One region of the Virgibacillus natechei genome, then DNA from elsewhere that is predicted to be linked to it. Evidence: a T-box and tRNA genes for the amino acid it is inferred to sense, from the RefSeq annotation. Region 1 holds a T-box; the other holds one or more tRNA genes.
The links. The T-box of region 1 lies ahead of tyrS (tyrosine--tRNA ligase). A T-box ahead of a tRNA ligase gene usually reads a tRNA of that ligase, here a tRNA-Tyr.

Region 2: it has a tRNA-Tyr gene. The T-box ahead of tyrS (tyrosine--tRNA ligase) is inferred to sense a tRNA for this amino acid. The anticodon was not compared.

The regions. Positions count from the first base shown of each region.
Region 1 covers NZ_CP110224.1:2,330,909-2,337,433, reverse strand. Annotated here, with positions in the region: gene OLD84_RS12180 (acetoin utilization AcuB family protein) at 1-406, opposite strand, end outside; gene OLD84_RS12175 (GNAT family N-acetyltransferase) at 408-1,061, opposite strand; gene OLD84_RS12170 (transglycosylase domain-containing protein) at 1,208-4,081, opposite strand; T-box leader at 4,203-4,443, shown strand; gene tyrS (tyrosine--tRNA ligase) at 4,497-5,768, shown strand; gene OLD84_RS12160 (hypothetical protein) at 6,006-6,167, shown strand; gene rpsD (30S ribosomal protein S4) at 6,296-6,525, opposite strand, start outside.
Region 2 covers NZ_CP110224.1:1,064,704-1,071,228, forward strand. Annotated here, with positions in the region: rRNA gene OLD84_RS05710 (23S ribosomal RNA) at 1-1,961, shown strand, start outside; rRNA gene rrf (5S ribosomal RNA) at 2,129-2,244, shown strand; tRNA gene OLD84_RS05720 (tRNA-Asn) at 2,331-2,405, shown strand; tRNA gene OLD84_RS05725 (tRNA-Ser) at 2,407-2,498, shown strand; tRNA gene OLD84_RS05730 (tRNA-Glu) at 2,515-2,589, shown strand; tRNA gene OLD84_RS05735 (tRNA-Val) at 2,664-2,739, shown strand; tRNA gene OLD84_RS05740 (tRNA-Met) at 2,757-2,833, shown strand; tRNA gene OLD84_RS05745 (tRNA-Asp) at 2,912-2,988, shown strand; tRNA gene OLD84_RS05750 (tRNA-Phe) at 3,042-3,117, shown strand; tRNA gene OLD84_RS05755 (tRNA-Tyr) at 3,145-3,229, shown strand; tRNA gene OLD84_RS05760 (tRNA-Trp) at 3,251-3,324, shown strand; tRNA gene OLD84_RS05765 (tRNA-His) at 3,337-3,412, shown strand; tRNA gene OLD84_RS05770 (tRNA-Gln) at 3,420-3,494, shown strand; tRNA gene OLD84_RS05775 (tRNA-Gly) at 3,498-3,572, shown strand; tRNA gene OLD84_RS05780 (tRNA-Cys) at 3,583-3,656, shown strand; tRNA gene OLD84_RS05785 (tRNA-Leu) at 3,668-3,749, shown strand; gene OLD84_RS05790 (MFS transporter) at 4,365-5,531, shown strand; gene OLD84_RS05795 (hypothetical protein) at 6,082-6,408, opposite strand.

The DNA of each region.
Region 1 (6,525 bases):
CATTCGTTCCAGTTAATTGAATTAATGTATAAAGCATATCTTTTTCCGTCACTATTCCTACTAGTATATTGTTCTTGACTACAGGGAGAGCAGCAAATTCTTCATCATAGAATATACGAGCTATTTCCTCAACAAAATCAAGGGGGTGGATGGTAACAACGGGATGACTCATAATTGATTTAATTTCATTTTGTAATGCGCTGTCATTAGATGAATCCCCATGAAATACGGAAGGGCTAGCATCTCGTAGATCTCGATCAGATACGATACCAACAATGGAAAAATCCTCATTTACGATCGGAATATGTCTGATTCGATGCTTTTGCAATAACTCTACCGCATTAGAGATTGATGCATGTGGTGGTAAGGTAATAACATCCGTTTTCATTACTTCTTCTACGAGCATCTTAAAAACCCTCCCTCATATTTTGATACTGATGCCTTTGTAAAAATCGCAGTTTATCGAATTGTTTGACCGATTCCTCCGGGACATACTTTCCAATACGTACCATCAAACAATTTGCAGGATGTGATATGATTTCTGGGTCATCAGTCGGAGCGGGTGTTAAACCGCCAGAGGCCATCATTTTTTCCATCACTTTACGATAATCCCATATACTTAAGTTGGTTTTATCTAAATCCCAGTGCCAATAGTATTCTGTCGAAATAACAATATAATTTTCCATATAATCATCCATCATGGAAACTTGTAATAAGCCGGAAGCTACACCTGCAGCACGATATTCTGGAACCACTTCAACAGCTCCCAATTCGATTAAGTCTTCCATGTTAAATTCAGACCATCTTTCCATAGGATCTGGATGTATATATGTGACATAGCCAACAATTGTATCTTTTGTTCTAGCTACAATGATACGTCCTTCGGGAAAGCCTGCAATGTACAATAAAGCTTCAAATTGTTTTTTTGCTGGACGGAATGCAATTAAGTCTTCATGGAAATTATACTTCTCTAATTCCTTTGCATCCAGTGGTCCTTCAATTAAAATGGATTCATTCGATTTTTCACGTACCAAGGAATAATGCGTCTTTGTATGTTTCATTACGTCACCTCCTAATTAAATTAATTATGTTATACGCTTTCTTACATTCATTATACAACATAATGAACTGTTTTTTTAGTAATGTAAAAAAATAATTCCTATAGGGAAAGCCCCTACAGGAATTATTGTCTAAGATCGTATACGTGTTAGTCATCGTCATCATTATCATCATCGCTATTCTCGTCGTCTTGGTCTTCATCTGCCGTTTCGTCTTCAGAGTCAGAAGTATCTCCCACCATAATTTCACTAGATGGGGAGGATTCTCTGCCAAAGTAATCAACTGCTCTTACATGGTAAACGGCGTTGTCGTCACCAATAGAATAACTCGTCCCTGTTGTATTTCCCATTAAGCTAAAATCGTCTCCAGAGTTCGAGGCGCTGAAAATGCGATACCCAACAACATCATTACTACTTGACTCATTCCACGTTATATTACTATCGGAAGTACTTAATGAAGTTGGTGCTTCTGGATCATTTCCATCATCCTCAATGGCATCATTCATTCCTCCATTTGGTATTCCAATATTTTCCCAACTATCTCGGTTTGTTCGAGGAAAGAGTTCTGTAATACTATTCAATTCATCATACCCATTCCGTTCTAAAAATTCTGGATTGAAGGAAAGCCCATCCCCCTCAGCAAATTCACTCGGTGTGTTGGAACCAGCCTGAATAGAATTTCCATTTACTGTCACAGAACTGTCACCTTGTATCAAACTGTCATCTGTTTCAGTAGGGACAAATTCAGAATTAAATAAATCAGTTTGAACAAGGCCTGCCTCCTCACAGAGGTCTGATGGTAACATCCCGGATATAGCACAGTAGCTTCTTTCGACAATCCCATCTGGTCGCTCAAAGTTATTTTCCGGAGCCATTAATTCAGGGTCTGTATCTGTTGCACTATTTACCAACTCTGCCCAGAATTTCTGAACGCTTTGACTATGTCCCTGAGGATCAGATTCACGGTATAGTTGGTCTGGTGTATCGTATCCCATCCATGTTCCGAATGTAACATTTGGGTTTGTTCCCATAAATAAAACATCCTCCCAGTTCTGTGATGTACCCGTTTTACCAGCCCAATCAACGCCAGAATATGCTAACTGGGAGTCCACATATGTTCCGGTCCCTTCGGTTAAGACATCCCTCAGTATATCGATTGTTAAATAATTTGTTTGCGGGGAGAAAACATCTCTTGTTTCCGATTCATGCTCATAAAGAGATTCTCCATCAGCCGTTCTAATTTCTTCAATCATATAAGCATCAGCGAAATTTCCATCGTTTCCAAAAGTGCTAAATGCATTTGTATTCTCTTCTAATGTAACACCGGTAGTTGTTCCACCTATTGATAACGAAGGATAGTGAAATTCTTCATCTGTTATCGAGGTGATTCCCATATCTCTAATATAGTCCCCGGGATCATCTTCTATGATTTGAGAATAAACTCTTGTTGTTGAAACATTATAGGAGTTCGAGAGCGCATCTCGAGTTGAGACCAATCCATAATGTGAATCACTGTAGTTACTTGGTGGTGAGAATTCCTGTCCAGGAAATTGGATATCTAATTCCACATCAGCAACCGGGGTTCCAGGTTGTACAGCGCCTTTATCCATTGCTGGTGCATAAACAAGCAGTGGTTTAATTGTACTACCAATCGACCGCTTTGCATTTGTAGCATAGTTTAGCTGACTTTCCTCACTGTAATCACGATTTCCTACAAAACTAATGATTTTGCCTGAACTATTTTCAATTAATATACCACCAGCTTGTACTTGCTGTTCAATTTCTGCTGTTTCTTCTTCCCCATCTTCTCCAACTACTTGTATATTTGTGACAGTATCAGGGCCGAAGTTATCAAAATTTTGCGTGACCTCTTGCATCCCATCATGTATTTCCTTGTCGATGGTGGAATGAATTTCATACCCTTTATGGCGTAAATCGCGTTCTGCCAATATTTCATATTCTTCTTTTAAATCTTCATTTTCATCTAGATCTTCCATTGTATACCCATCATCTTCTGCGAGAAGTTTCATTATAATATCTTGTGCTCTCTCTTGTAGTTCAAACGTCAAGGATGGATATTCTTGAGTAGATAATGGACTGCTTTCAGCGAAATCGGCAACGAGATCATACTCTAACGCCTCTTCATATTCCTCTTCTGTAATAAAGTCAGCAAGGTACATTCTGTGCAAGACTGTATTCATTCGGTTTAAACCAGCTTGTAACCCTTCTTCATCCTTTTGTTCTCCATGGTTGGTGAAAGGAGTATAGGAAGTAGGGCTTTGTGGAAGGCCAGCTAAATAAGCAGCTTGTGTTAAGTTAACCTCATCAGCATCAACACCGAACACCCCTTGAGCAGCTGTTTGTACACCAGCGATATTTCTTCCAGATGAATCACGTCCATATGGGACAATATTCAAATATGCTTGTAGTATTTCATCTTTTTCGAAAAAACGTTCGACACGTAGTGCTAATAATATTTCTTTTGCTTTCCGTTCAAAGGATACTTCGTTTGTCAGCATTTGATTCTTTATAAGTTGTTGCGTTAACGTACTTCCCCCTGTTTGCATATCAGCATTTAAAGCATCTTGTAATGCGGCACGGATGATTGCTTTTGGTACAACCCCTTGATGTACCTCAAAGTATTCATCTTCGGTGGCTATTACTGCATTTATCAGCGTTTCTGACACATTTTCTAAAGTTGTTTCATCCCTATGAATCTCTGCACGGATATCACCTAGATACGCTTCGTTTGCGAAATATAATTGCGTTGTTTCTGTGTAATCATAGATATCCTGCTCCATTTCTTCATAGCTTCTCACTGATTCATCTTGTACGAGAGAGGCGAAATATCCAGCGCCGATCCCTCCAGCAAAAAAAAGACCGATAAAACCAACAACAGCGAATAATAAAATAACATTCCAAAACACATCATATGTAATTCGTGATGAGCGTTGAATTTTACCAGTGCTCCACGTATCTGTTAGCTTTTGCTTATATTTATAGAATGTCTCCTTCAAATCCATTTAAAAACCTCCCAAATTACCATACTTATTATAGCATAATTGCTTTTTATGCAGTAGCAATACACGTATAAACTTGCCTTTTATATCAAGTTATGGTAAGAATATATGTAATCATATATATAGTAATGCGTTGAAGGAATAAAGTAGTGATGCATCTCCCTGTTATAGAGAGCTGGCGGTTGGTGAAAGCTAGTACACAGTTGCAGACGAAGTACAATTTGTGAGCATTTCTTTTTGGAAGGAAGTTGAAGAACGAAGCTTTTTGATTTCATTCTAAAAGAACGGTGGAAACATCGTTAACAACCCCAAGTGGCAAATGATTTGCAACAAGGGTGGTACCGCGTTATAAACTCGTCCCTTATTTTAGAGGGTGGAGTTTTTTTATTTGCAAAAAATCAAGATGGAGTGTGGTAAAATGGATATATTACAGGATTTGGAAACACGTGGGTTAATTCAACAGACAACTGATTTTGAAGGATTAAAGCAGCATTTATCAACAAATCAAGTAACATTATATTGTGGATTCGATCCAACGGCTGATAGTTTACATATTGGACATTTGGTACCTATTACAATGCTAAAAAGATTTCAAAAAGCAGGACATAAACCAATTGCACTTGTTGGTGGTGGCACGGGTATGATTGGTGATCCGAGCGGGCGAACGAGCGAACGGTCTTTAAATGATGATAATATCGTGAAAGAATTCACTGAAAAAGTGAAGGAGCAAATTGCCAGACTGCTTGAATTTGATCATGGAGAAAATCCAGTTATTGCCAGGAATAATTACGACTGGTTAGCAAATATGACCGTAATAGATTTTCTTCGTGACGCTGGAAAGCACTTTGGTATAAATTATATGTTATCAAAAGAATCGGTAGCTGCACGAATTGACCAGGGAATTACGTTTACAGAGTTCAGCTATATGATCTTACAATCACTCGATTACTTAAAATTATATGAACAGGAAAATTGTACATTACAAATAGGTGGAAGTGACCAATGGGGGAATATTACAGCTGGAATGGAATTAATTCGTCGTTCAAGAGAGCACGAGGATGTGGAAACAAACGTTTTTGGTTTAACCGTTCCTCTAATTACAAAAGCAGATGGAACCAAATTTGGGAAAACAGCAGGTGGGGCTATCTGGTTGGATCCAGAAAAGACGACTCCTTATGAGTTTTACCAATTTTGGTTTAATAGTGATGATCGAGACGTGTTAAAGTTCCTTCGTTACTTTACATTTATTTCTGAAGAAGAAGTAAGTCAACTGCAGAATGAAGTGACGAACCAGCCAGAAAATAGAGTTGCACAAAAACGTCTAGCTGAAGAAATGACGAAGGAGGTCCACAGTCAAGAAGCATTAGAGCAAGCGCAAAGGATTTCTGCCTCTCTTTTTAGTGGGGAATTAAAGCAACTTACAGCTAGTGATATTGAACAGGGGTTTAAAGACGTTCCAACACATCAAGCGGAAAAAGAAGAAAGGCTTCTAATTGATCTATTGGTGGATGCTTCTATTTCTTCTTCTAAAAGACAGGCAAGAGAAGATGTGAAGAATGGAGCTATTTACATTAATGGTGAAAGACAGCAGGATATTCAATACAACGTAAATGAAGGTGACCGCATTGATGATACATTTACAATCATTCGCCGCGGAAAGAAAAAGTATTTCTTAATACGCTTTAGTTAATAGTAAGCACGAATGAGCAATTGCTCATTCGTGCTTTTAAAATCTTTAAATTTACTAACTGGCTGTTCTCTGAAAGTTTGGGGCTGCGATTGCTCGCCCCACCGAAAAGAAATGTTGTTTTTGACGCAAAATCTATAAAGTACGACGCAGTGACAATTCTTTGGAAAACGCTGGTTGAGAGCAGGGATTCGCTACGGAAACACATTTCGCGCACCTTAGGACGACTGGTGAGCGGATATGCAGGATATGATGCAAATGATGATCAATCTAGGGAATCAGCTAGATAAGCTTAATGAATTGATCGCCCAAAATAATCAATTGCTGCAATCATCAAATGGTCAAGAAGATACAAAATGTGTGCAGGGCAGTGGAGGTGGGGCAGTCATTGTACGGATGTAAAAAACAATCTCAAATTAGAGGGATTAGATTACAGTATTACACAAAAAACCACATAAAAACAGAAAAAACCTAGAAACATAACGCTGTTTCTAGGTTTTCTTAATGTTGCTATTTATTAAGCACTACACTTAACGTGAGTAGAACTCAACGATGAGTGGTTCATTAATTTCTGCTGGAAGTTCAGAACGCTCAGGATAACGAGAGAAAGTACCTTCCATTTTATCTGCATCAAATGTTACATACTCAGGAACAAAGTTATTTACTTCCATCGCTTCTTTAATGATGTCAAGATTTTTTGATCGCTCACGTAAACCGATAACCTGACCTGGTACTAATGTATAGGATGGGATATCAACAC
Region 2 (6,525 bases), 1.3 Mb from region 1:
CTCCGAATGCCAGCTACTTTGCCTTGGGAGTCAGACTATGGGTGATAAGGTTCATAGTCGAGAGGGAAACAGCCCAGACCGCCAGCTAAGGTCCCAAAGTATACGTTAAGTGGAAAAGGATGTGGAGTTGCCCAGACAACCAGGATGTTGGCTTAGAAGCAGCCATCATTTAAAGAGTGCGTAATAGCTCACTGGTCGAGTGACTCTGCGCCGAAAATGTACCGGGGCTAAACGTATCACCGAAGCTGCGGATTGTTCTAATGAACAATGGTAGGAGAGCGTTCCAAGTGCTGTGAAGTCAGACCGTGAGGACTGGTGGAGCGCTTGGAAGTGAGAATGCCGGTATGAGTAGCGAAAAAAGAGTGAGAATCTCTTTCACCGAAAGCCTAAGGTTTCCTGAGGAAGGCTCGTCCTCTCAGGGTTAGTCGGGACCTAAGCCGAGGCCGAAAGGCGTAGGCGATGGACAACAGGTAGATATTCCTGTACCACCTCGTGACTGTTTGAACGATGGGGGGACGCAGTAGGATAAGGAATGCGCACAGATGGAATAGTGCGCCCAAGCAGTGAGAAAGTCGAATAGGTAAATCCGTTCGGCAATTTCAAGCTGTGATGGGGAGGGAAATTGAGTACCGAAGTTCCCGATTTCACACTGCCAAGAAAATCCTCTAGTGAGGTCACAGGTGCCCGTACCGCAAACCGACACAGGTAGGCGAGGAGAGAATCCTAAGGTGAGCGGGAGAACTCTCGTTAAGGAACTCGGCAAAATGACCCCGTAACTTCGGGAGAAGGGGTGCTCACTCGTGAGTGAGCCGCAGTGAATAGGCCCAAGCGACTGTTTATCAAAAACACAGGTCTTTGCGAAGCCGAAAGGCGAAGTATAAGGGCTGACACCTGCCCGGTGCTGGAAGGTTAAGGGGAAGCGTTAGCTTTCGAGCGAAGCGCAGAACCGAAGCCCCAGTAAACGGCGGCCGTAACTATAACGGTCCTAAGGTAGCGAAATTCCTTGTCGGGTAAGTTCCGACCCGCACGAAAGGTGCAACGACTTGGGCACTGTCTCAACGAGAGACCCGGTGAAATTATACGATGTGTGAAGATGCACATTACCCGCGACAGGACGGAAAGACCCCGTGGAGCTTTACTGTAGCCTGATATTGAATGTTGGTATAGCTTGTACAGGATAGGTGGGAGCCTTGGAAACGTGAGCGCTAGCTTACGTGGAGGCATCCGTGGGATACCACCCTGGCTGTACGAACCTTCTAACCCAGGACCGTAATCCGGTTCGGAGACAGTTTCAGGCGGGCAGTTTGACTGGGGCGGTCGCCTCCTAAAAAGTAACGGAGGCGCCCAAAGGTTCCCTCAGAATGGTTGGAAATCATTCGTAGCGTGTAAAGGCACAAGGGAGCTTGACTGCGAGACCTACAAGTCGAGCAGGGACGAAAGTCGGGCTTAGTGATCCGGTGGTACCGCATGGAAGGGCCATCGCTCAACGGATAAAAGCTACCCCGGGGATAACAGGCTTATCTCCCCCAAGAGTTCACATCGACGGGGAGGTTTGGCACCTCGATGTCGGCTCATCGCATCCTGGGGCTGTAGTCGGTCCCAAGGGTTGGGCTGTTCGCCCATTAAAGCGGTACGCGAGCTGGGTTCAGAACGTCGTGAGACAGTTCGGTCCCTATCCGTCGTGGGCGTTGGAAGTTTGAGAGGAGCTGTCCTTAGTACGAGAGGACCGGGATGGACATACCGCTGGTGTACCAGTTGTTCCGCCAGGAGCATGGCTGGGTAGCTACGTATGGCAAGGATAAGTGCTGAAAGCATCTAAGCATGAAGCCCCCCTCAAGATGATACTTCCCATCACTTTAAGTGAGTAAGATCCCTCAGAGACGATGAGGTAGATAGGTTCGAGGTGGAAGCGTGGCGACACGTGCAGCTGACGAATACTAATCGATCGAGGACTTAACTAATTTCTTATTTGATCGGCGTTGATGATACTCTTATTTAGTTTTTAGGGTATAAATGGACAAAAACCCTTGCAATTTAGACAAAAAATGCATATAATAAAACTTGTCCTTATCATAAGGAAGTTCTGTAAAATGTTCACATCCAGTGAATAACACAGAATGACATCAGGTCTGGTGGTAATAGCGGAGAGGTCACACCTGTTCCCATGCCGAACACAGAAGTTAAGCTCTCCAGCGCTGATGGTAGTTGGGGCTTTGCCCCTGCAAGAGTAGGACGTCGCCAGGCAAATTCTATTTCATGGAATAATTTCTTAGCATGTTCATACATATATCTGATTAATTATTCTCGAATGAATTGCTCAAATTGATTATTCCACAGTAGCTCAGTGGTAGAGCTATCGGCTGTTAACCGATCGGTCGTAGGTTCGAATCCTACCTGTGGAGCCATGGAGAGCTGTCCGAGTGGCCGAAGGAGCACGATTGGAAATCGTGTAGGCCGTTCACGCGGCCTCGAGGGTTCGAATCCCTCGCTCTCCGCCACTTTTAATATATGATTGGCCCGTTGGTCAAGTGGTTAAGACACCGCCCTTTCACGGCGGTAACACGGGTTCGAATCCCGTACGGGTCACCAACTTTTAAATTATAAGACTTCTTTATAACCTATCTTATGTATTGGACATAAGACGGTAACGCATCATTTTCACTGGAGGATTAGCTCAGCTGGGAGAGCACTTGCCTTACAAGCAAGATGTCGCAGGTTCGAGCCCTGCATCCTCCACCATTACTAATTCATTATATCGCGGGGTGGAGCAGTCTGGCAGCTCGTTGGGCTCATAACCCAAAGGTCGCAGGTTCGAATCCTGCCCCCGCAACCAAAAAATTTCAGTTGACTACTATGAATGTGTATTTATGTTAATTGAAAATGATAGTGTACTTTAGTGCACAAAAAACATGGTCCGGTAGTTCAGTTGGTTAGAATGCCTGCCTGTCACGCAGGAGGTCGCGGGTTCGAGTCCCGTCCGGACCGCCATTTTATACAGAACTAATGTGTTGATTTATGATTAAATATTTACTGTTTCATCTGGCTCGGTAGCTCAGTCGGTAGAGCAACGGACTGAAAATCCGTGTGTCGGCGGTTCGATTCCGTCCCGAGCCACCACTTTTAATTAATTAGTAAGACATATATGGAGGGGTAGCGAAGTGGCTAAACGCGGCGGACTGTAAATCCGCTCCCTCAGGGTTCGGGAGTTCGAATCTCTCCCCCTCCACCATTTATGTTTAAATAAATACGTAGGGGTATAGTTTAACGGCAAAACGGAGGTCTCCAAAACCTTTGATGTGGGTTCGATTCCTACTACCCCTGCCATTTTTTTATATGGCGGTCGTGGCGAAGTGGTTAACGCACCGGATTGTGGCTCCGGCATTCGTGGGTTCAATCCCCACCGGTCGCCCCATAGAAATTGGGCTATAGCCAAGCGGTAAGGCATCGGGTTTTGATCCCGTGCATCCCAGGTTCGAATCCTGGTAGCCCAGCCACTTGCGGAAGTAGTTCAGTGGTAGAACACCACCTTGCCAAGGTGGGGGTCGCGGGTTCGAATCCCGTCTTCCGCTCCATTTTATTAATGGCGGTATAGCCAAGTGGTAAGGCAGAGGTCTGCAAAACCTTTATCACCGGTTCAAATCCGGTTACCGCCTCCATATATAATTATGCCGGTGTGGCGGAATTGGCAGACGCGCATGACTCAAAATCATGTTCCTTCTGGAGTGCCGGTTCGATCCCGGCCACCGGTATCAGTGTAACATATATATGGCGCTATCTATTCGACTAGGTAGTGTCTTTTTGTTTATAAAATTACGTAGAATGTACATATAATAGTCATGCAACCACGAACAACCATGACGAAGGCTTGACTTTCTTTCCTTATTTACTAGGAAGGATGCTTATTTTTGTGTCTAAACGGAGAAGTAATAATTTAAATCCGTAGGAAATTCGCATAGCAATCGAGTCATAAGAGTTAGAGACGTTGACTTACTACGAAGTGGTAAGGATTCAGCCAAACTGTAAATTTTTAAACAATCACTTTTGTACATATAATAGTGGATTAATGAAGGTCCAGGATATTGCTATAGCATGGTAATGATGGTGGGACGAGAAAGCGGGCAAGATGTCCCAGTTAGCTATATAGAATGGGACACTTTTCCTGTCCCTATGTCCCATAACCAAATTAATTGGTAAAATAAGAAAACTTTCTGTCCCGCAAACAAATATAAATGGAAAATGGGTTTCCGGGTTTGCTCCTGTGAAAATGCTGAAATTTTTACATGACTATCAGGGAGATTCGGACTGAGTATGTTTGGTAAATAGACATGCTCGCGGGTCCAACTAACAACTAAGGTGGATGTACATTGAAACTAAATAAAGCATTGCCAATACTTTTTATCATTATGTTCCTTGTCATGGTTGGCTTTGGGATCATTATACCTGTGCTTCCATTCTATGCAGAGGAACTGGGAGCATCGCCTACGGAACTTGGATTATTAATGGCTGTTTATTCCTTGATGCAGTTTATTTTTGCCCCAATGTGGGGACGTATTTCCGATCGTGTAGGCCGGAAGCCAGTAATCTTGATTGGTATTTTTGGATTGTCGCTATCCTTTTTCATGATGGCACTGTCTACACAGCTATGGGTGCTTTTTGTTGCGCGCTTTATCGGTGGTGTATTATCTGCTGCAAACATGCCGACAGTCATGGCTTATGTTGCGGATATCACAACAGAGGAAGATCGAGGCAAGGGAATGGGAATCGTAGGAGCAGCTACCGGGCTTGGTTTTATATTTGGTCCGGCGATTGGTGGAACATTTACGGACATTAGCTTGGATGCTCCGTTTTATATTGCAGGGATTGTATCGTTCGCTACTATGTTCCTAGTATTCTTTATTCTAAAAGAATCTATCCATCTATCAACAAGTGGAGCGGCTGCACAAAAAAAACTGTCATGGAGAAATGTTTTTCAAGGACCTTTATTCATGTTGTATTTTCTGCAATTTTTTATAACAGTATCATTAGCCGGTTTGGAAGCAACCTTTGCTTATTTTGCAGCGGAAAGGGCAGGGTTGGACGCCGTGTCGTTGGGTTACATATTTATGATTATGGGGCTTGCAAGTGCGGCTGTACAGGGATCTATGGGTGCATTGACAAAAAAATTCGGAGAAGTGCGTATTATACAGGCGGGAATTTTCATTTCTGCCCTAGGTTTTGCGCTTATTCTATTTACACAGAATTTTATCACTGCGGCCATATTTCTGTCCATATTTGGTGTTGGCAATGGGGTAATCCGGCCAAGTGTTTCCTCGCTGTTAACGAAAAAGTCAACTGTTGGGTACGGTATGGTGACGGGATCCTTGTCTTCATTTGATTCCTTGGGGAGAATCATTGGACCTGTGCTTGGAGGACTTTTGTATTCCGTTTTCATAGGATTGCCATACATATCGGGTATCATTCTTTCTTTGTTTGCCTTTGTCCTGTTTCGGACGGCCTTGGCAAAAACAAATCTCGCAGATAGGGGTACATAAAATAAATTCGGTGTTGCGGAATTACATCAAATCACCTTATAAACGTTTGGAGTTTTTTCTTCAGGCGTTTTAATTTGTTGTAAGTAATGGTAAAATTCTGATGATGGCAATAAATAATGGTTAACTGAAGTTTGTGTTGCTATGAGAGAAGTGGTTATTGCTTTTAAAGGATGTTGATTTAAAATGAGTATGTTACTGTAGGCTTTCGCTATCATTCTTCCTTTCTTAGGATTTTTGGTTTATGGCTAGTCCAAAATCGCAGGAGGAATTTAATTTCCATCCCTATTGCAATAATATTAATGCTGTCTGGTAGATTTTGGCAATCAATACGAAAAAAAACAGACAGAGCCTTCTCATTAGCTGTCGGCTCTTTATATAAATGATGGTTTGGAGTAAAGACGTGTTATAATTAGAGTTACTTCCCCCAATCATTTTAGCCTGCTGCACTTTATCTTTTGGATAAATGCAATAACAGGTTCTGCCGGATAGGAATATTCCACCTCGCGGCTAAGATGATCAACAATTTTTTTGCGTTCCATCTGACTCCTTACTATTCAATTTCCTCCAAAAACTGTATATCCTCTTTTGATAGACGTTCTCCGTTAATCTTCACATTCCCATCCAGCTTTACTTTTCCTTCCATCAATTCCTTATGGGACAGTACACACGGAATATCGTGCTTTACTGGTATTCCTTCATTGTCATAAAATATGTATCCTTCTTTTTCATCAAATATAAAAGAGTTGATTTTCATATTTGGTGTAATGAATAATGTCAATTTGTCATTTCCATTCCACATTATTTTTACAAGGATTTTCTTTTTTGTTTTCTTTTCAAGAAGCGTTTTTAAAGCACTAATTGAAACGATGTCATCCATGAGTACACCTCCTGACTGCGATACTCCACTTTGAATTAAAAAATTATCGTATAGATCATATTTTAACTGTTATTCCTTAAATTTAAAAATAAAAATCCTGCATTGTTCAACTGATTA